3 regions of the Lysinibacillus sp. GW247-5R2A genome follow, and region 1 is predicted to be linked to each of the others. Evidence: riboswitches for the same ligand, from Rfam matches in the RefSeq annotation. Region 1 holds a riboswitch; each other region holds the start of a gene.
What was found. Region 1 has a riboswitch for cobalamin ahead of AC07YC_RS20110 (FecCD family ABC transporter permease). Riboswitches for the same ligand answer to the same signal wherever they lie in the genome.
Positions count from the first base shown of each region.

Region 2: it holds a riboswitch for cobalamin, as region 1 does, so the genes downstream of both, cobT (nicotinate-nucleotide--dimethylbenzimidazole phosphoribosyltransferase) here and AC07YC_RS20110 (FecCD family ABC transporter permease) in region 1, are expected to answer to the same signal.
Region 3: it holds a riboswitch for cobalamin, as region 1 does, so the genes downstream of both, metE (5-methyltetrahydropteroyltriglutamate--homocysteine S-methyltransferase) here and AC07YC_RS20110 (FecCD family ABC transporter permease) in region 1, are expected to answer to the same signal.

Region 1 covers NZ_JBWKZL010000015.1:41,558-48,513, forward strand. Annotated here, with positions in the region: gene AC07YC_RS20080 (endonuclease Q family protein) at 1-122, opposite strand, end outside; gene AC07YC_RS20085 (hypothetical protein) at 192-362, opposite strand; gene AC07YC_RS20090 (TetR/AcrR family transcriptional regulator) at 506-1,087, shown strand; gene AC07YC_RS20095 (DMT family transporter) at 1,159-1,512, shown strand; gene AC07YC_RS20100 (DMT family transporter) at 1,512-1,826, shown strand; gene AC07YC_RS20105 (ABC transporter ATP-binding protein) at 1,903-2,694, opposite strand; gene AC07YC_RS20110 (FecCD family ABC transporter permease) at 2,700-3,746, opposite strand; cobalamin riboswitch at 3,943-4,133, opposite strand; gene AC07YC_RS20115 (biotin transporter BioY) at 4,288-4,884, shown strand; gene AC07YC_RS20120 (YdhK family protein) at 5,001-5,585, shown strand; gene AC07YC_RS20125 (response regulator transcription factor) at 5,627-6,328, opposite strand; gene AC07YC_RS20130 (sensor histidine kinase) at 6,300-6,956, opposite strand, start outside.
Region 2 covers NZ_JBWKZL010000001.1:429,292-436,247, forward strand. Annotated here, with positions in the region: gene glnA (type I glutamate--ammonia ligase) at 1-707, opposite strand, end outside; gene AC07YC_RS02140 (MerR family transcriptional regulator) at 762-1,139, opposite strand; gene AC07YC_RS02145 (methionine gamma-lyase family protein) at 1,297-2,547, opposite strand; gene AC07YC_RS02150 (trimeric intracellular cation channel family protein) at 2,891-3,496, shown strand; gene cobT (nicotinate-nucleotide--dimethylbenzimidazole phosphoribosyltransferase) at 3,563-4,618, opposite strand; cobalamin riboswitch at 4,713-4,888, opposite strand; gene AC07YC_RS02160 (DMT family transporter) at 4,949-5,803, opposite strand; gene AC07YC_RS02165 (hypothetical protein) at 6,081-6,476, shown strand; gene AC07YC_RS02170 (rhodanese-like domain-containing protein) at 6,526-6,828, opposite strand; gene hfq (RNA chaperone Hfq) at 6,926-6,956, opposite strand, start outside.
Region 3 covers NZ_JBWKZL010000002.1:168,303-175,258, reverse strand. Annotated here, with positions in the region: gene AC07YC_RS04490 (serine hydrolase domain-containing protein) at 1-483, opposite strand, end outside; gene AC07YC_RS04485 (SDR family NAD(P)-dependent oxidoreductase) at 797-1,561, shown strand; gene AC07YC_RS04480 (DUF7010 family protein) at 1,924-2,541, shown strand; gene AC07YC_RS04475 (DUF4177 domain-containing protein) at 2,720-2,908, opposite strand; gene AC07YC_RS04470 (aminoglycoside phosphotransferase family protein) at 3,262-4,137, shown strand; cobalamin riboswitch at 4,295-4,473, shown strand; gene metE (5-methyltetrahydropteroyltriglutamate--homocysteine S-methyltransferase) at 4,754-6,956, shown strand, end outside.

The DNA.
Region 1 (6,956 bases):
CTTGCACTAGCAGTCTCTAATATGCGCGCTAATGTCAACGTTTTACTACCAGTAATTTTCACAGCACGTCCTTTAGCTGTACGGCCAATATGAATATGTAAATCGGCATAGAACTCCTTCATGTTCATTCACTCCTTATACGCAACTTAAAATAAAAATACCTTACATGACTGCAAGGCATTTCACATTTATTATGATGGATGATTATTGGTTGTGCTATTATTTTCCTCATAGGCCCCAGAGTTATTTGGTGGCATAGACGATGAATCATAGGCAACTAATGTGACACCCATTTTTTTCTCTAGTTCATTAATTTTCGCAAGTTGCTGTGAATCTAATTGTGCAAATTTAATGTTTTCCATTGTCATCAATCCTTTCAAACATAAAGTTCCCTGAAATTAAAACAACTATACTTACCGAAAAATGACTGACTATCAGTCATTTTTCGTTGACATTCATTTTTCTCTCCTGTAACATACTAATAAGTAAGGCAAAAGTGAGGGATATCATGTCAAAGGAAGAAAAAATTATTCAAGCAGCCATTGAAGTATTTCGAGAAAAAGGTATTGAAAAAACAAAGGTTTCAGATATCGTAAAGGCAGCTGGAATTGCACAAGGAACATTTTATCTTTATTTCCCATCGCGTCTTTCGGTTATGCCCGCTATTGCCAAAAATATGGTAGAGCGCATTATGGCTACTGTCGAAGATGGTGTTTCAGATCATAAACCCTTTGAACAGCAGCTTGAAGAAGTGGTGGAGATGATTTTCTTAATTACGAAAGAATATGGAGATATCGTCGCACTTATTTATGCGGGTATTGCACAAACTGAGCATTTGAAAGAGTGGGAAAACATCTATTCACCCTACTATGCTTGGATGAGTCATTTTTTATTAACGGCTCAGCAACAAGGAATCATTCGAGATTCCATTAATACATCGCGATCAGCCAAGCTTATCATTGGTCTAATCGAATCTGCTGCCGAACAAATTTATTTGTTTGACGATAGCAAGGATGAAACCATGCAGCAGCTTAAGCTTGAGCTTCTAGACTTTTTATATCATGCACTTGGCCTACGTCACGCATAAGTGGCGTTCTCTTTTATTCTAGAAATGACTGAATGTCAGTCATAATATTCTACTACGGAAGGAATTTATTTATGCAAAAAGAATGGATGTATGTTGGACTAACAAGTTTATTTGAATTGTTTTGGATATTCGGTTTTAATGTAGCAAATGCATGGTGGCATTGGATCATTATTGTATCTATTATCGCTGTTGATTTTCACTTCTTATCGAAGGCTTGTGAAAAACTCCCTACGGGTACTGTCTATGCAATTTTCGCTGGAGCAGGTGCAATCGGTACGACATTAATGGATATTTTTATTTTCAATGGTGATTTTAATGCAATTAAAGGGATATTCATGGTTATTTTAGTATTGGGCGTTATTGGCCTAAAATTGGCGGATAATCCATCGAAGGATTCTAGTACGACAAAAGGAGTGGATGCATAATGGGCTGGGTATTCGTTATATTAGCAGCAGTGGCGGAAATAGTCGGTGTCATTGGTTTACGCTTTTATAGTCAACATAAAACCGTACGAAATTTATTATTATACGTCGGAGGCTTTGGTTTATCCTTTGCACTTTTATATGCCTCCTTCAACTATCTACAACTAAGCATCGCCTATGTTGTTTGGGTTGGTATTGGAACTGTAGGTGCCGTGCTGGTCAATATTATGTTCTTTGGGGAATCTAAAAACCTTGCACGAATCATCAGCATTATTGCGATTATCATTGGTGTTGCAGGTTTAAAAGCGGTATCTTAATAGTAGATGACAAAGGGCGCCCTCTTACATGAAGGGACGCCCTTTTTATTAGATGGTGTTGAATGATCGTAGCAAACTAAATAGGGTTGCCCCCTCTTGCGAATTGTTCAGGGACATATGTAAGATACGGCTTACCCGTCAGTGCATGTGTTTGAATATCAGCAAATACGCCAAATACTTCTCGCAACAATGATGGTGTAAGTACTTCTTCTGGTGTACCATGGCAAACAATGCGTCCGCGCTGTAAAACATAAATTTGGTCACAGTACATAGCGGCGATATTCAAGTCATGGAGAGCGGCTACTACTGTTAGATGCAAAGTTTGAATTAAGTCCATCAGTTGAAGTTGATGTTGAATATCTAAATGATTTGTTGGTTCATCTAATATAAGTACCTGTGCTTGCTGAGCGAGTGCTCTTGCCACCATAACACGCTTCTTCTCCCCACCGGAAAGTGAGCTAAAGCTTCTTTTCGCTAGGTGCAATATGCCCGTTTGCTTCAAAGCATCTTTTACAATTTGAAAATCTTGCTCTTGATCAAGCTCTAATAGCTTTTTATGTGGAGTCCTTCCCATACTGACTAAATCATGAACAGTAAAGTCAAATAATACGGGTGTTTCTTGACTAACAACGGCTAAATTTTTTGCAATGGCTTTACTAGATTGCTTTAAAATATCTTGTTCATTTAACAAGACTGTCCCACTTTCAGGCTTTAGGAGACGATACATATTTTTAAGCAATGTCGACTTCCCACTACCATTGGGGCCAATTAATCCGACAAATTGCTTTTCCTTTATTTTTACACTTACCTCATGAAGTATTCGCTGATCGTAAATGGAGAATGATACTTGTTTTGCTTCTAATGTCATGGAAGTTAATCTCCTTCACCGAAAGAATAATTATTACGACGGAGTAACCAAATGAAAAACGGCCCCCCACAAAAGGCTGTAATAATACCGATTGGCATTTCCTGTGGAGCAATAATAATTCGAGCTAATGCATCAGCCCAAACTAAGAAAATCCCTCCCAATAAAGCACTGACCGGTATTACATATTTATAGTTAGAACCGACAATTAATCGTACTATATGCGGAATGATTAATCCCACAAATCCGATAGAACCGCTCACTGCTACAAGTACCCCCGTTAAAAGTGAGACAAGTAAAATGAGCTGTATGCGAAATTGTTGAAGATTCACCCCTAACGTTACCGCCGCCTCTTCCCCAAGTAAAAGCAAATTTAAATTTCGATAGAATAGCCATAAAAGCCCGAACACAATGAAAAAGATGGAGGAGGGAATAATAATATTATTCCATTTTGCTCCAGCTAAGCTGCCTAACATCCAAAACATAACGGACTTTAAAGCTCCCTCTTGCTTCGACATCATTAATATAAAATTAGAAATGGCCGTTAATATAAAGGAAACCGCCATCCCTGCCAATAGCAAGCGAAAAATCGAGACACGGCCACCTACGCGCGATAAGAAAAACACTAACCCAATTGCGAGCAAAGACCCTATAAAGGCTGATACAGAAAGTGCGTAGATACCTAAAAATGAAAAAGCTCCTAAAATAATTACTGAAGTTGCTCCAACTGCTGCTCCTGAAGAAATTCCTAAAATATATGGGTCTGCAATGGAATTTCGTACAAGTGCTTGAATCGCTGCCCCTGCAATGGCTAAACCCGCTCCTACAATAGCGGCAAGGATGACACGGGGGACTCTTATTTGCCAAATAATGATTTCCTGTGAGCGACTCCAATCTTGCTCTATTGAGTGTTGTATAAAGGGTAATTTCGAAAGAATTACTTTCCATACATATAATGGCGTCACCGAAACAGATCCAACCATTACAGCAAGTGTCATGGATACGATTAATATTAAAAGAAGCACTAAAGAAAATAACATAAATTTTTTATTCATTCATTAAACTCCTACTAAGATGATGAATGAAGCAATTAAATATACGTTCGCATAATGTAGGTCAGATGATCTTACTTCAGTTGGCACTCAATAAAAAAAAGGCATTTCATGCAAAAATACGCACAAAAATACCCTCGAATAAACAAAGTCAGAAAATCCAGCTATTGTCCGTAATTGCTTGCATCCTCGTGGGCATTACAGGTATTACTTATTGGCAGGTCTCCTGACTTCGATTCATCATCCTATAAATAGCCTTCCCATTTTTAACAGTGGCAAATAAACATGATAGGACTCCTCGTTACAGTTGCGGGACAGCGTCGGACTTCCACCGACTTCCCTTTTAAGCGACATTGTTTAAAATGTCACACCAATAGTATGTAAAGTTAAAAAATTATGACGATTCTATCATACAGTTTTATAGATAGTTAGTCTACAAGGAATTTCCAATACATTTGAGTTAACTAATACTTATAATATAGTTGACACATTTGTTTTTGTTTTTTACACTAACGGTAACTACTTTGAAATTAGAGGTGAAATCATGTCAACAGTATCAGAACAAAGTCATCTAAAATTAAAGACAGTAGATATCGCCTATATAGGAATATTTTCTACCCTCATGATGATCGGTGCCAATATAACTTCCTTTGTGCCCTTTATGACAGTGGGAGGAGTGCCGATAACTCTACAAACCTTTTTTGCCATTTTAGCCGGACTTATTTTGGGTAGTAGGAAGGGAGCGCTTGCCTGCACAGTCTATATGTGCATTGGGTTAGCAGGAGCACCTGTCTTTGCTCGCTTTGGTGGAGGGTTCAGTCAACTATTAAGCCCTACATTTGGATTTATTATCACTTTTATTTTAGCAGCATATGTTGCCGGTTTAATGGTAGAACGAAGTGGTACAAAGAAAAGCTATATACTAGCCGCATTCATCGCAACTGCTATCAATTATTTAGTTGGTACAAACTGGATGTTTATTGCGTATAAACTATGGGCCAGTGCGCCAGAGGATTTTTCCTATAGATTAGCATGGCTCTGGATGATTCCCCCACTCCCAAAAGATATTATCTTAGCTATTTTCGCTGGTATTTTAGCGTACCGACTACAAAAAACATTGAAAATCATGCCCATTCAATAGCGCTTCCATCCACTTCTTTAGTCAATAGACTAAAGAAGTTTTTTGTAATAATGAATGTCCATCATTTCTGCATATTTGTTTGTTACAGTAAGGGCAAATAGAAAGGAGGATCTCATATGACATTCAAGCGAAGATGGTCAGGTGGACTATTATCAGCAGTTGCTATACTTACTTTATCCGCTTGCTCTGAAGATAAAACAGAGCCTTCATCAACTTCAGATACTGCTCCTGAGACTGAGCAACAAACAGAAATGGATCACTCCACAATGAATCATTCTAGCTCAGCAGAAGTGCCAGCTACATTAATAAAAGCTGAAGATCCAGCATTTCCGGTTGGAAGTACCGCTATGATGACAGATGGGCATATGGAGGGGATGAAGGGTGCCGAAGCGACGATTGTTGGTGCCTATAAAACTACAGCCTATATCATTTCTTATGATCCAACATCAGGTGGCAAACGTGTAGAGAATCATAAATGGATTATCCATGAGGAATTATTGGATGTTGGGGAAGCACCACTGTCCCCTGGTACAGAGGTAAAAACGACCGCTACTCATATGGAAGGCATGAAAAACGCAACCGTCCGCATTGAAGAAGCTGTACCAACCACAGTTTATATGGTTGATTACACTTCAACCACGAATGGTGAAGCAGTGAAAAATCATAAATGGGTAACAGAAGATGAGTTAACAGCGCAATAATTCGAACAACCTCTCCCAGTATATTTGGCAGAGGTTGTTTTCTAGTTTTTATGTTCTAAAGGCTTTCGGTCCGCAAACTTATGCCATTTATAGCCGATTCCCCAAACGGTTTGCAAGTAATCATCAGCAGGAAAGCCACTTTTCCTTAATTTTTCTCGTAAATTACGGACATGGGAATCGATAGTGCGATCCTCAATGGATACATGATAACCCCAAACTGTGTTAATAAGATGTTCTCTTGAAAACACTTTATTTTGATAATCTAGAAATAAGGACATCATGGAGAATTCTTTTGGTGTTAATGGGATTGCCTCTTGTTGAAAATACAACTCAAAGGATTCTTTATCTAAGCGTAACCCCTCAAAGACAACCACCTTGTTTTCTATCTTGGTTCTCCTTAATACAGCATGTATACGTGCTAATAGCTCTTCCTCATCAAAAGGCTTTACTATATAATCATCTGCCCCATGGTTTAAACCTTTTACAATATCTGAATGCTCTCCTTTAGCCGTAAGCATGATGATAGGCACATGCCAAAACTTCCTGATTTCTTCACACACTTGAAATCCATCCATCTCTGGCATCATAATATCCAAAAGAACTAAATCCACATGCTCTTCCTCTAGATAAATGAGCGCATCTTGAATGGAAGACATTGCTCTACATTGAAAACCCGGCTCTAAGTAAAGAGTCAATAAATCTAACATTCTTGGTTCATCGTCTATGCATAAAATGGTTTTCATCCGCTCCTACTCCTTTAAACGATAATTCAAAAACAGTCCCTTTATTTAATTCACTTTTAACCGTCACTTCTCCCCCATGAGCCTGTACAAGTTCCTTGACAATGGCAAGCCCTAGTCCAGACCCACCTAACGCACGGCTTCTAGATTTTTCTACGCGGTAAAAGCGCTCAAAAATAAACGGTACATCCTTGTTGGGAATCCCTCTTCCTGTATCTCGAATTATGATCGTTAATACACCATTGACCTTCCTTACATCTACCGTGGTCGTATCTCCCTGTCCGCAATAGGTCAATGCGTTATTTAATAGATTAATTATTATTTGCTCTAATCTCGCCTCATCTGCCCATAACGTTAATCCCTTTTCACAGCACACATCAAAGTGAATATCTTTTTCTTGAAAAGCAGGACTTAATTTCCCTTTAATACCAGTAAAAAAAGCCTGTAAATCTAGATTTTGTTTTTCAATAACAAATGAGTTTTCATCCATCTTAGCTAAATCAAATAAATCCTTTATTAATCGTGAAAGTCTATTCGTCTCTTCCAAAATAATAGCTAAGTATTTTTGTCGATCTTGCACGGATAAATCGCGTTTATAAAGAATATCGGTATAACCTTTAATAAAGGTTAT
Region 2 (6,956 bases), on a different contig from region 1:
AATGGCTTTGGCATAAATGTAGCGTGTAAACCGTGTTTACGAGCAATTGTTTTCACTACTAATTTAAATGTTTGGATGTTATCACAAGCTGTAACAGCGTCCGCATATTTAAAGTCGATTTCATGTTGTCCAGGAGCAACCTCATGGTGAGAAGCTTCGATTTCAAAGCCCATTTCTTCTAGCTCTAATACGATATCACGACGGCAGTTTTCACCTAGATCTGTTGGCGCTAAGTCGAAGTAACCACCATGGTCATTTACTTCTAATGTTGGTTCGCCTTTTGCATCTAATTTGAATAAGAAGAATTCAGGCTCTGGCCCTAAATTGAAGCTTGAGAAGCCCATATCTTCCATTTTTTTAAGAATACGTTTTAGGTTGTTACGTGGGTCACCAGCAAACGGTTCGCCTTTCGCAGTGTATACATCACAGATAAGACGTGCTACTTTCCCTTTTTCGGAAGTCCAAGGGAATACTACGAAAGTATCAAGATCAGGATATAAATACATATCTGATTCTTCGATTCGAACGAAGCCTTCAATAGATGAGCCATCAAACATCATTTTATTTTCCATTGCTTTGTCTAATTGACTTACAGGAATCTCAACGTTTTTGATTGTGCCAAGAATATCTGTAAATTGTAAACGAATAAAGCTTACGTTCTTTTCTTCGATGAGACGTTTAATGTCCTCTTTTGTGTATTTACCCACAGTTTTCCACACTCCTATAATTTGTCTAGCTTTTATGTTTACCCTACCCTATTTTTAATAGAATCGAGATAAATCCCCTCGTCGGATGGATGATTTTTGCATGCGCTGTGCTTGTCGCATTTCTTCGCGCATAATTTGACGTAATTCAGAATCACTTAAATCTTGTTCTTCAATTGTAGCAACAGGATCTTTCCTTTTAGCAAATATTTTTTTAATCTTCGCCATATTCATACCCTGTTCTAAGTAGTCTTTAATTTCAAGCAATGTGTCGACGTCATTTAATGAAAACATTCGACGGTTGCCTTCTGTTCGGTGCGGCTCAATTAAATGGTGTTCTTCATAATAACGAATTTGTCGTGCCGAGAGCTCAGTTAATTGCATTACAATACTCATTGATAATAACGGCATAGTTCGTCTAATTTCACGACTCATTTAAGTCCTCCTCCAATACCCGCTTATCATATAACGAAATTTTTTCACTGTCAACCAACCATGTAAGGTTTCCTAACATGGTTGGCACTATTTTTTTCAATCCGAGAGAAAATTGTAAAAAACTATTCAAATTTACGGTTTGTCCATTTCCTCCTCTCTATTTTTGAATAGCTTGTACCGCACTACAAATAGCAAATTTTACATGCTCATATGTTAGTCCACCTTGTATAAAGGCTGTAAAAGGCGGACGTATTGGACCATCTGCTGTAAGCTCTATGCTAGAGCCTTGAATAAATGTTCCCGCTGCCATAATGACATCATCTTCATAGCCTGGCATATAGGCTGGTTCTGGTGCGTAATGAGCATTAATTGGCGAGTTGGCTTGTATTTCCCGACAAAAGGCGATCATTTGCTGTGCGGTTTGGAAGGAAACCGATTGTATTAAATCTGTCCGATGTGCCTGGTAACTTGGAGATGTATTCATCCCGATTTCCTCTAGCATAGCTGCCGTAAAAATGGCCCCCTTTAACGCTTGTGATACAACATGCGGAGCTAGGAAAAATCCTTGATAAAAATCACCTAATGTATTTAATGTCGCTCCTGCTTCTGCCCCAATTCCTGGTGATGTCATCCGGTACGCACATTTCTCCACTAAATCTGCTCTGCCTGCAATATAGCCACCAATTTTCGCTAATCCTCCACCAGGATTTTTAATGAGGGAGCCCGCCATTAAATCAGCACCAATCTCTGTAGGCTCTTGCTTTTCTACAAATTCACCATAGCAATTATCAACAAAAATAATGGCCTCTGGTGCTAGCTCACGAATGTTTGCACACATATTAGCAATTTCTGCGATCGAAAAGGATGGACGTGTTGCATACCCTTTTGATCGTTGAATGGCAATCATTTTCGTCTTTGCTGTTATGGCCCCTTTCACACCGGCCCAATCGATGGTTTGATTATCCAGTAAATCAACATGTGAATAACCGATTTGATAATCTTTAAGGGAGCCTGTATCTTTGTCACCACCATCAACAATGGATTGTAACGTATCATAGGGCTGACCAGAAATATAAAGCAGCTCATCACCAGGACGTAGCACACCGAATAGACTAAGCGTAATTGCATGTGTCCCTGAAATTATTTGCGGTCGAACAATGGCAGCTTCTGCTCCAAACACCTCTGCATAGACACGCTCTAAATTATCGCGTCCCTCATCGTCATAGCCGTAGCCATTGGATGGGTGTAAATGATAATCACTAACTTGATGTTTTCGAAATGCCGCTAGCACTTTTTGCTGGTTGTAAAACGCCATCTCTTCCACCTGAGCATGAAAAGGTCTCACTCTCTCTTCTATTGTTGCCGCTAAAGATAGCGTCGATGCTGATAAATTAGATGTAAACGTCATTCTTTTCTTCTCCATTTCACAATTGTCATGCATATATTCCGTAAACTTGATTCCATATCTAAATGAACCTCGATATTCCTAGAATTCCCTCATCGTCTACTTGTAATGAACGCTTATGACAGATGTTTTTCTTTATTTCATTAACATCTTATCAATTTGTATAGGTCCCTGTAAAACTTGCCTATTGTTTCTCAGCGAAATTTACGCTAAGCTAATGTGCGGACTTATTTCAAGAAGAGTATTTAATGATGAATTTTGGCTATTAAATTCATAGATTTTGTTACTTACAGGATCTTTCTGCTTTAGGAATGAGATTCATTTATTTATAGAAGGGGTGAAAGGGATGGCTTGGGAAGTTTTTAGTATTATTGGTACAATTGCCTTTGCTATTTCTGGGGCAATTATTGCAATGGAAGAGGAATACGATTTATTCGGTGTTTATATACTCGGTATCGTCACTGCTTTTGGCGGAGGGGCTATTCGAAATTTACTTATCGGGCTACCTGTCACGACATTATGGGGACAGGATATGATGTTTCAAATTGCACTTGCTGCCATTACCATATTTTTTATTTTTCCTCATCATTTGATTCAACACTGGCATCGTTGGGGCAATTTTACAGATGCAATTGGCTTATCAGCATTTGCTATTCAAGGCGCACTCTACGCCGTAAAGCTAAATATGCCGATTAGCGCTGTCATTGTTGCTGCGGTCTTAACTGGGTCAGGTGGTGGTATCGTGCGTGATTTATTAGCTCGACGAAAACCACTTGTTCTTCGTGACGAAGTCTATGGTGTTTGGGCTGCTCTCGCAGGGCTCGTTATTGGATTTGAAGTTTTTACAGGAGATATCTTCCTTTATATTTTATTTGCGGTAATAACAGCCTTACGTATTCTTTCCTATATGATGAAATGGCGTTTACCTTTGCGAAGGTTGAATCGGGCATAGAGTCTATCATTGTTTATATAAGCGCAAATGGTTTCTTAACTATTTGCGCTTATTTTTTTTCAGTAACTATTTAGCCAAAAGATTCATTGCTTCTTCCAGCGTCACCATATTTTTCATCATTGAGCAAGCAGCATCTAATAGAGGAAAGGCTAAGGCTGCACCGGAACCTTCTCCTAGCCGCATATTCATGTGCAGCATGGGCTCTACTCCTAGTAATTCAGCAGCAATTTTAGCCCCTGGCTCCTCCGATGCATGAGACGGTATAATAAAGTCCTTTACTTTCGGTTCAATGTGATAAGCAATAAGTGCAGCAATAGTTGAAATAAATCCATCAATCACAACAGGTTTTCGGTGACTTGCGGCTGCAAGGATTATACCAGCCATAGCTCCAATCTCTAGCCCTCCAACTTTAGCTAGAACATCAATAATATCGTTAGGATTGGGTTTGTTGAGCGTAATTGCTTTTTCAATGACCGCTGCTTTATGAGCAATTCCTCCTTGACCAACGCCTGCTCCAAACCCTGTTATTTCAATTGGGTCATAGCCAGTCAAAACAGCTAAAATCGCAGTACTTGGCGTTGTATTACCAATGCCCATCTCACCTGTTCCAAGTAGATTGGCTCCTTTTATGATTTCATCTGTTGCCACACGAATCCCCACTTCAATAGATTGAATGGCCTCCTCTCTAGACATAGCAGGGCCTTGTGCCATGTTATCTGTACCATATTTTACTTTTTGAACGATTACGCCCGCATTGAGTGGAAGATCATCCCTTACGCCAACATCTACCGTTACAACCTTCGTATTCGTCACACTTGCAATCGCACAAACACCTGTACCTCCTTTTGGAAAATTTAATGTTTGAAATAAAGTAACATCTTGTGGGTTCGTCGTCACACCTTCCTTACAAACTCCATGATCTGCTGCACAGACAATCATCACCTTTTGATCAATCACCGGATATAATTGTCCTGTAATCCCAGAAAGTTGCACAGCAATGGACTCTAATTTACCTAGGCTACCTGGCGGCTTACAAAGAATATCTATTCGCTTCCTTGCTTGCTCCCTACTATTTTTATTAGCGCCTTGAATGTTTTGAATTGTGTCATGTAATAATTGCATTGTCATTTCTCCTCTCGTTCTTCATGAAGACAAAATAAAAAGCCTGTAGTTTATTGTCATGACAAATAAACTACAGACTTTTCCATCATCTATATCCTCTTCAAGCAAATAGGCAGGTCTCCTGGCTTAAGTTCAACATTTCATAGTACCTTCCCAGCAATGAGCTAGTGGTTTTCACTATTAAACTCCCTTTTACAGTGGCGGGTCCGCTAAAGCTTTTCACTTTATTCCCTATTCTCCCTTAATGGGCACCTAATGCTTATATTAAACTATTTTTAATCTACGACAGTATATTTCTTCTGTCAATATTTGAATGTGATACTTGTATGTCTATTCTTTTTCTAGCTCACTTAGCAATGTTGACCCTAATAATAGGACCGCTCCTATTATTTGTAGAAGCGTCATTTTTTCTCCAATAATCATCGTTGAAATAACTAATGATGTCAGTGGATCTATATAGCTAAGAATGGCTATACTTTGCCCTTTCAGCTTTGACATGCCCCAAAAGAACAATAAAAATCCTACCCCTGCATGGACAATACCTAATGTCATTAATAATAGGACTGACTTAACACTGAGTGTCATAACCTGAAACTCTGTTGTTCCAAGTATATAAAAACAAAGGAAAAAAGCTGCTAAAGATAGTTGAATAATTGTATTTTCCGGTTCTTTTAAGCCACATATACATTTATTTGTAAATGTTAGAGCTGTATAAAAGCATGCAGCGATAAGACCGTAGACAATGCCCATAAAATGTTTACTGTCTCCCATGCCTTGACTTTGGACAATCAAAAATAGCCCGATAATGGCCACACAGACATACAGAATTTTTCTGCCAACTAGCTTCTCCCTTAAGATCATTGGAGATAAACAGATAACTAGTACTGGTGCAAAATAATAACTGAGTGCAGCATTAGCAATTGTTGTTTCTTTATAAGCCTGAAATAAGAAAATCCAATTCCCACATAAGGCACCACTAGAAAGAATTAATTTCCACTTATTTTTGAGAATACTTATTTTCGTTAAACTTTCCTTTTTATAAATAAAAATCACTATCAAAAAACAAGCACCAATTAAGCTCATCCAAAAAGCGATTTCACTTGAAGACAAAGGGATATACTTGGCAAAAACACCAACTGCGCCAAAAATAATCATGGATAATACAAACGCTAATTTTCCGCTCATTACAATTCCTACTTTCTACGTATAAGTATTAACCTACACAGTAGAATCTAGTGAAAATGAGCAAACTGTTATTGTATGCCTTAACAGTAGATTCTACTGAAAAGACATTGTTGGGGGTGCTATTGAACGAAACATACAAAATCCCTCCTTCATCGATATAATTGTAACATATTTCTGAAAATTATAGAGTACGATTTATAGATAAAGGGAAAAGGGAAAAGGAAACGCAAATTACTTCATAGGTAAGAACAAAATTTTCTTTTAAGGAGGAGTTAGAATGAATGCAAGAGAATTAAGAAACGCTATTGCAGAGACTTGTGAAAATTATGATAGTCATTACGCTCAGTTAGTGAAACCGATTAATCAGTTATTAATGAATGTTGATGCTTCCATCAGTGAGGAAACAGCGTATGTCATTATGGAAAATTTGAAATTATTTTATAGTGGAGATAAATACATGGCGGAATGTCATTTCGATGAGAGTGAAAATTTCTTAAAGGATGGCATTGAGCTTTTACAAAAGGGAGATCTTGCGAATGGCGCTTTACAAATATACGGTGCTGGTTTAAATTTTGCCAGCTATGCCTCAAAGGTTCGCGGCCAAAAAAATGTGAACCCGTACATGAACTTTGAAAAAAACTTTAGCCTCATCATGGACTCACTCCAAAAATAAGCATATGAAAAAAGAAAGAGTATACGCTCTTTCTTTTTTCATTATGTCATTATTTAAATTCTAATTCGCCATCATAAGCTAACATGCCGCCTTCAAGGTTTGTTACATCAAATCCTTGTGCCTCTAAATAAGAACAAGCATTAGCTGAACGGCCACCAGCCTTACAAACGATAATATATGGCTTAGTTTCATCTAATTCCTCTAGACGTTCTGGGATTGTCCCAAGAGCAATGTGCTGAGCACCAGGAATCATGCCATGTGCAACTTCATCCTCTTCACGTACATCAATAATATATAGGTCTTCATTTGCATCTAATAGTTCTAATAATTGTGTTGTTTCCAATGATTTCATCAAACTCGTCCTCCAAATATCTATTTCCTCTATCATTATAGCCTGTAGAAAAAAAAACAGCCAGTGTGAAGAACACACTAACTGTTTAACAATTTTTTTAAGCTTCTGTCTCTAAAAATTCTATTTGT
Region 3 (6,956 bases), on a different contig from region 1:
CAACATATCCGGTGTATGGCCTTGGGGAATATTTTGAATATGTCTAGTATTTGTTAGACCACTGGTATGGTGAAGAAAGTTATTTAGTGTAAGACTTTGCATATCAACCAGTTTCCCTTGATACTTTACCGTAAACCAAGGTAAATATTTTTGGACAGGGTCAGTCATTGAGAGCAGCCCTTGCTCTTCCAACAGCAAAATTCCAATACCGGTAAAAGCTTTACTGACCGAGGCTAACTCATAGAGTGTATTTTCACTTGCAGGCAACCCGTTTTCACGGTCTGCAAGCCCTGAAGAAAAGTAGTGCACTTCATCATCAGCAAGGATAGAGATTGACATGCCTGGCACACCTGATATATGACGGGCATCATCTAGCAACGCTTGGATTGCCGCAGATTTCGAATCTGACAACGCATAACTTGGTGTTGGGAATCCTGAGAGTAATATAAATAACGTAAATACAAAAACAATAATCTTCTTCATAAACCCTCCTTTTTGAAAAGTTATAAGGGAATAAAACCAATAAGCAATTAGTACAACTACTAAACTAAGTTTTAATTTACCTTTCTATTCACCTATATAATATCAAGTAATTGTCAAAAGTTACACTCCACGAACAGATGTATTACTTCAATAAGAAACGATCTTCAACAATTGGGCGCTATTTCTGTAGAATTGAATTAAAGTTGCGACGAAACACCTCTTTGAAACCGAATAGGAGAGCAACATTTCAAATAATGTTCCTTGATATAATTCTCTATGTAATATAACTATGTTTGAACAAGGAGATGGAAGCATGAGTAAGTTAACAGGTAAAATCGCTTTAGTTACAGGATCAAGTCGAGGAATTGGCCGCAGTATTGCATTGCGTCTGGCACAAGAGGGGGCCTTTGTCGTCGTTCATTACGGGAAAAGACGTAATGAGGCAAAAGAAGTTGTTGACAAGATCAAACAAAGCGGAGGGAATGCTTGCGCGATTGGCGCTGACCTTAGTACTCTAGATGGTATTCAAAATTTATTTACTACTTTGGATGATACAATCCGGGAGTATATGGGTGGTAGTGGATTCGATATTCTTGTCAACAATGCTGGAATTGGTCAAATTATCAGTTTAGAAGAGACGACGGAAGAATCATTTGACGAGGTAATGAACATTAATGTAAAAGCACCACTTTTTATTACTCAGCAAGCTTTGCCACGTTTAAAAGATGGGGGGCGTATTATTAATATTTCATCCTTTGTGACACGTGCAGCTTCACCAAGTGTCTTCACGTACAGTATGTCCAAAGGTGCTATCGACACATTTACGCGTCTTCTAGCCAAGGAACTGGGGAGCCGTAATATTACGGTAAACGCCATCCAGCCTGGAATTATTAATACAGAAATGAATGCTGATACTTTGGAAAACCTGGATGGACAAAAATATGCGGCTGGTCTTTCAATTTTCAATAGATGGGGAGAACCCGAGGATGTGGCAGATATCGCCGCCTTTCTTGCTTCCTCAGACAGCCGTTGGGTAACAGGTCAATTACTCGATGCAAGTGGAGGATCTCATCTATAGAATAGTATAAGAAGTTACTAGGAATGAACTCTGTATTGGGCAGGGCTCATTCCTTTTAATGTCCCTTTCATCCGTTTGTTCGTGTAAATAGTAAATGTAATTCTGAAGTGAAATGTTCCATACTTTCAGAGTTTAATACTCGTGCTTTTCTGAAATAAGGAAAGCCTCTTTCTTCATTAAAAAAGCCATGAGTAGAATGAGATGTATTGAGATAACCGGGCAGAGAAGTTCATTCATCTGCCTGAACATAATGATAAAAAAGTATAGATGATTTTTTCTCGAATGAACTAAATCTAATACTGATGTAGGCTGTTACGTAGTTGTAATGAACATATACTTAGGTTGAAAGGAGGTATTTATTTATGACACAAACATCTAGAGCGATTCCTGGTGCCGCAGTCCGCGGAACGGCATCTGGTGTATTTTTTATGGCGTTTTTTGGTACTCTGTGGGCGTACACGGGAATTATGGGATTGCACGGCTGGGGAGTTCCATTATTGTTAGTTACTGCTGTTGCCATAAGTATAGCGCTGTTCATCGGCGGTTTTTCATTAATACGCGCATCGAGAGAATTGACGAATCAGGTTTCAAAAACAGACTTAAGGCAGGGGAAGCGTACATCGTTTTGGTTTAACATCATTTTTGCGGCAGAGGGTTTGGCTATAGCCATTACAATTGCTGTTTGTAACGTTACTCGTCACCCTGAACTTATACCTGTCGTAATAGCTCTTATTGTCGGTGTTCATTTTTTCCCATTAGCACCTCTGTTTCAAGTTAGACTCTACTATTTTACCGGCACACTCCTTTGTTTACTTGCTATTATGACATGGTTATTTGTACCTGCAACAGTCACACTGGGGGAACATCAGATCAATGCATTTATGTCTGTAGTGGGCTTTGGCTCTGCCCTGATCTTGTGGGGAACTGGTCTTGCAATATGGCTAATGGGCAGAAGGTTGCTAGGTATCGTCCTAAAATAAGTGAGAAGGAACTTTACACCGAAAAAATAAAATATGTATTCAGCTAATAGTATGTATTACTTTAACAAGCAAAAGACAAATCAGCTTCTTTATTACTGAAAAGGGGTAAATAGGTGAATAACACATATAAATGAGGGTTGGATATTTATGCTTCCCCAAATAGAAAAACCCCTCACATCTAATTAAGGGGTCTCTCAAAAATTAATTCAAAATAAGCTGCGGAACCATATCCTTTAGTTGAAGGAGCAAAAATTTGAACAAATCTCCATCCTTCAGATGCGTATTGGTGAATTATATTTTGATAATCTTCTTTTGGTTTACTACCCCAAGCATTTAGTTCCACTTTAACGAAATGGTATTCGTACATTATGATCACCTCTAGAAATAGTTGACTTAATTAATTTACGAAGAAAGTAGAAGATAGTTTCATAATTAGATTTTTAATTGGAATAAACGACCAAAGCCAATATTGAGTTTTGAATATTGAGTTGGAGATAAACTCATCACTGTTTATTCAACAATCAGGCGCTTTTCGTAATAAGGAAAGCGTCTATATTCATGGCAATGGCCAGATTGTGGAGCATCTTGTTAAGTGATTTGGATTTTTTTGTTAAAGTATAGTTGAGTTTGTGAAGAATTGTTTTTAAACTAAAGGAACAGATAGTTCAACAAGAGTTTACGTATCAAAAAGCTAGAAAGAGACTGAAAGGAATATTACTAATGATTAATAACTTTATTGAAAACATTCAATCGCTTTATTCGGACCTTTCCATTGAAGACATTTATCCTAATGAAATTGGACAGAATAATGATGTGTTTATTGTAAACAAATCTTTGGTATTTAGGTTTCCAAAATATAAAATTGGAATCAATCAATTAAAAAGAGAGACGGAAATTTTAAAATACATTAAAGGTACCATTTCAACTCCTATTCCGAATCCAATTTATCAATCTTTTGAAGAGTTAGAACCAGGTAAAGTCTTCACCGGATATCATCTAATAGATGGTGTTCCTTTGTGGAAGGAAAGTTTAATAGGTGTGAAGCGTGTTGATTTAGTTAAAGGGTTGGCAAAGCAACTTGTTTCTTTTCTTGTAGAACTTCATTCTATATCAGGAGAAAAAGCAAGTCGAGATTTGAAACTAAAGGTTCGTAATCCTCATGAAGAGATGTATAACTTGTATAATAAGATTCAAAATAAATTATTTCCTTTTATGAGAAAAGACGCTCAACAGGAAATCTCACAATCTTTTGAAACGTTTTTAAATGGGAAGGCATTCTCCAATTTAGATATAACACTTATACACGGAGATTTCGGAGCATCTAACATTTTGTGGGATCCAGAAACAAGGATGATTTCTGGGATAATAGACTTTGGTGGGTCGGGTTTAGGAGATCCAGCGTATGACTTTGCTGGAATACTTTCTAGCTATGGTGAGGATTTTTTTGATATGTGTATTAACCTATACCCTAATGGTCATGAAATATCTGAACGAGTTAAATTTTATAAAAGTACATTTGCTTTACAAGAAGCATTGCACGGGATTGAAAATGGAGATAGACAGGCTTTTGAAGCTGGAATTAAAGATTATAAATAGTTCGCTTGCACAATTAATGTGGAATTAGTTCAATTAATATAAGGCATTTTCACTAAGATCCAAATTGTTGGCAATTTAAAACAGAGTAAATAGATAAATTTTTATGTAAAAACAATTTCTACTATTCTGAAATATATGGTATAGTAGGGGCATAACTGAATAGAGTGTAAGAAATGGTGCCAGATGAAAGTCTGGCTTAAAAGGGAAGTCGGTGCAAATCCGACGCTGTCCCGCAACTGTAATTCGGAGCAAATCACAAAGGCCACTGGGAAACCGGGAAGGCTGTGAGGCGTGTTGATGAGAAGCCAGGAGACCTGCCAATTTCTAGTACACACCAAATACCTACGTGGAAATAGGTGGTGAATAGTGACCAAAAAGGCACTGTGCGATAACAAAAGATTTTGCGAAAATTCTACTTTTTCGTATTGTTTTTGTCTTAATAATTTTACCAAGCAGCCATTTTCCGAGAAGGGGAATGGCTTTTTTTCATGCTACTATTCTGTATTCCAAAGCAAAATCCACTGGTTTTCATATAGAGCCACTGAATCTAGCATGGGATGACACAAATTTGTAAGAGCCAGTAACCATAAACTTATTGATGAAGGGGAGATTAAATATGACTTATACTAGTACACTCATTGGCTATCCATATATCGGAGATGATCGTGAATGGAAGAAGGCGTTAGAAGCATTTTGGCGTCAAGAACAAATGGAAGAGGATTTTCAGGCAACCCTAAAAAGTATTCGGTTATCTCGGATTGAAAAGCAGCTACAATCTGGCATCGATATAGTGACAGTGGGAGATTTCACATTGTACGATAGAATGTTGGATACAGCCTTAATGTTTGGCTTAGTACCCAAGCGCTTTAACTGGCAAGGTGGAAGGGTAGATTTACATACCTACTATAGTGTAGCGAGAGGTAATCCTTCAGCAGTAGCTAGTGAAATGACCAAATGGTTTAATACCAACTATCACTACATTGTTCCTGAATATGAAGGGCAACTGTTGCAACTAACAGAAAATAAGGTATTGGCCGACTTTATAGAGGCAAAAGAAGCGTTCGGTATTATTGCGAAGCCGACACTTATTGGCCCCTATACATTTTATAAGCTAACTAAGGGCTACAATAAATTAACGCAGGTTGAATATTTAGTAGCGCTATTACCTCTCTATGCTCAGATTATTCAAGAATTAGTAGATGCAGGAGCTCAGTGGATTCAATTAGAAGAGCCTTCTTTAGTGACGACACTTGACTCAGCAGAACGGAAGCTAGTACAGGAAATCTATGCTCAGTTAGCGACAACTGTTCCAGCAGCAAAAATAATGCTACAAACATATTTTGAAGCATTATGCTCCTATGAAACATTGATTACTTTGCCTGTCGAAGGGTTTGGTTTAGATTTTGTACATGGCTATAAAGGGAATATGGAGTCACTTCGACAATTTGGTTTCCCTCAGGATAAAGTTTTAGCTATAGGTATTGTTAATGGTCGTGATATATGGCGTACGAACCTAGCGGAGGCTAACGCCACGATTCAAGCTATTGAAAAGCTTAGCGATGCGAAGGAATTGTGGATTCAACCTTCAAGTAGCCTTCAACATGTACCAATATCTACTTCACTTGAAAAGAAGCTGGACCCTGTTCTCAAACAAGCACTGGCGTTTGCTGATGAAAAAATGGAAGAGATTATGGAGCTCACTAAATATAGAAAAAATCAAGACGGAACGCTACGTCATAATTTCTCAGCAAGTATGAAGGCCATTGAAGCACTAAAAAATCATTCGATTCGTCAAAATAAAATGATCCAGCAAGCCTCTCAATCCGTATCAACAAAGGATTTTGAGCGACATAGTGATTTTAGTCAACGTCAAAAAATACAGCAGCAGGCGTTAGGTCTGCCACTATTCCCAACAACGACAATCGGCAGCTTTCCTCAATCTGATGAGGTGAAGAGAAATCGTAATGCTTGGCGAAAGAAGCAATTGTCGAATGATGACTATGAAGCATTTATTGAACTGGAAACAAAGCGCTGGATTCACTTGCAGGAGGATCTTGATATGGACGTACTAGTTCATGGAGAATTTGAGCGGACAGATATGGTCGAATATTTCGGTGAGAAATTGACGGGCTTTGCCTTTACTGAAAAAGCATGGGTCGTTTCATATGGCTCTCGCTGTGTGAAGCCTCCGATAATTTATGGAGATGTTGCATGGTCTTCAGCCATTACCGTGAAAGAGTCTGCGTATGCTCAAAGCTTAACGAAGCGCTTTGTCAAAGGGATGCTGACGGGACCAGTGACCATTTTAAATTGGTCCTTTGTACGTGATGATATTTCTCGGAAAGATGTCGCTTATCAAATTGCATTAGCACTTCGCAAGGAAGTGGAAGCACTTGAAGCGGCAGGCATCTCCATTATTCAAGTGGATGAACCAGCACTTCGAGAAGGGTTACCTCTTCGTAAAGAAGAATGGGGGGCTTACTTAGATTGGGCGGTCAATGCCTTCAAGCTTGCTACATCGAGTGTTAAGGATGAAACACAAATTCATACACATATGTGTTATTGCGAATTTAACGATTTCTTAGAACCCATTAGCGCGCTAGATGCAGATGTGATTTCCATTGAAACATCTCGTAGCCATGGAGAGCTAATTTCTTCCCTTCAAGTAAATCCTTATACAAAAGGAATCGGATTAGGTGTTTACGATATTCATAGCCCACGTGTGCCGAGTGAAGGCGAAATGTTAACCATTATGAAAGATAGTTTACAAGTTCTAGACAAACATCAATTTTGGGTTAATCCTGACTGTGGCTTAAAAA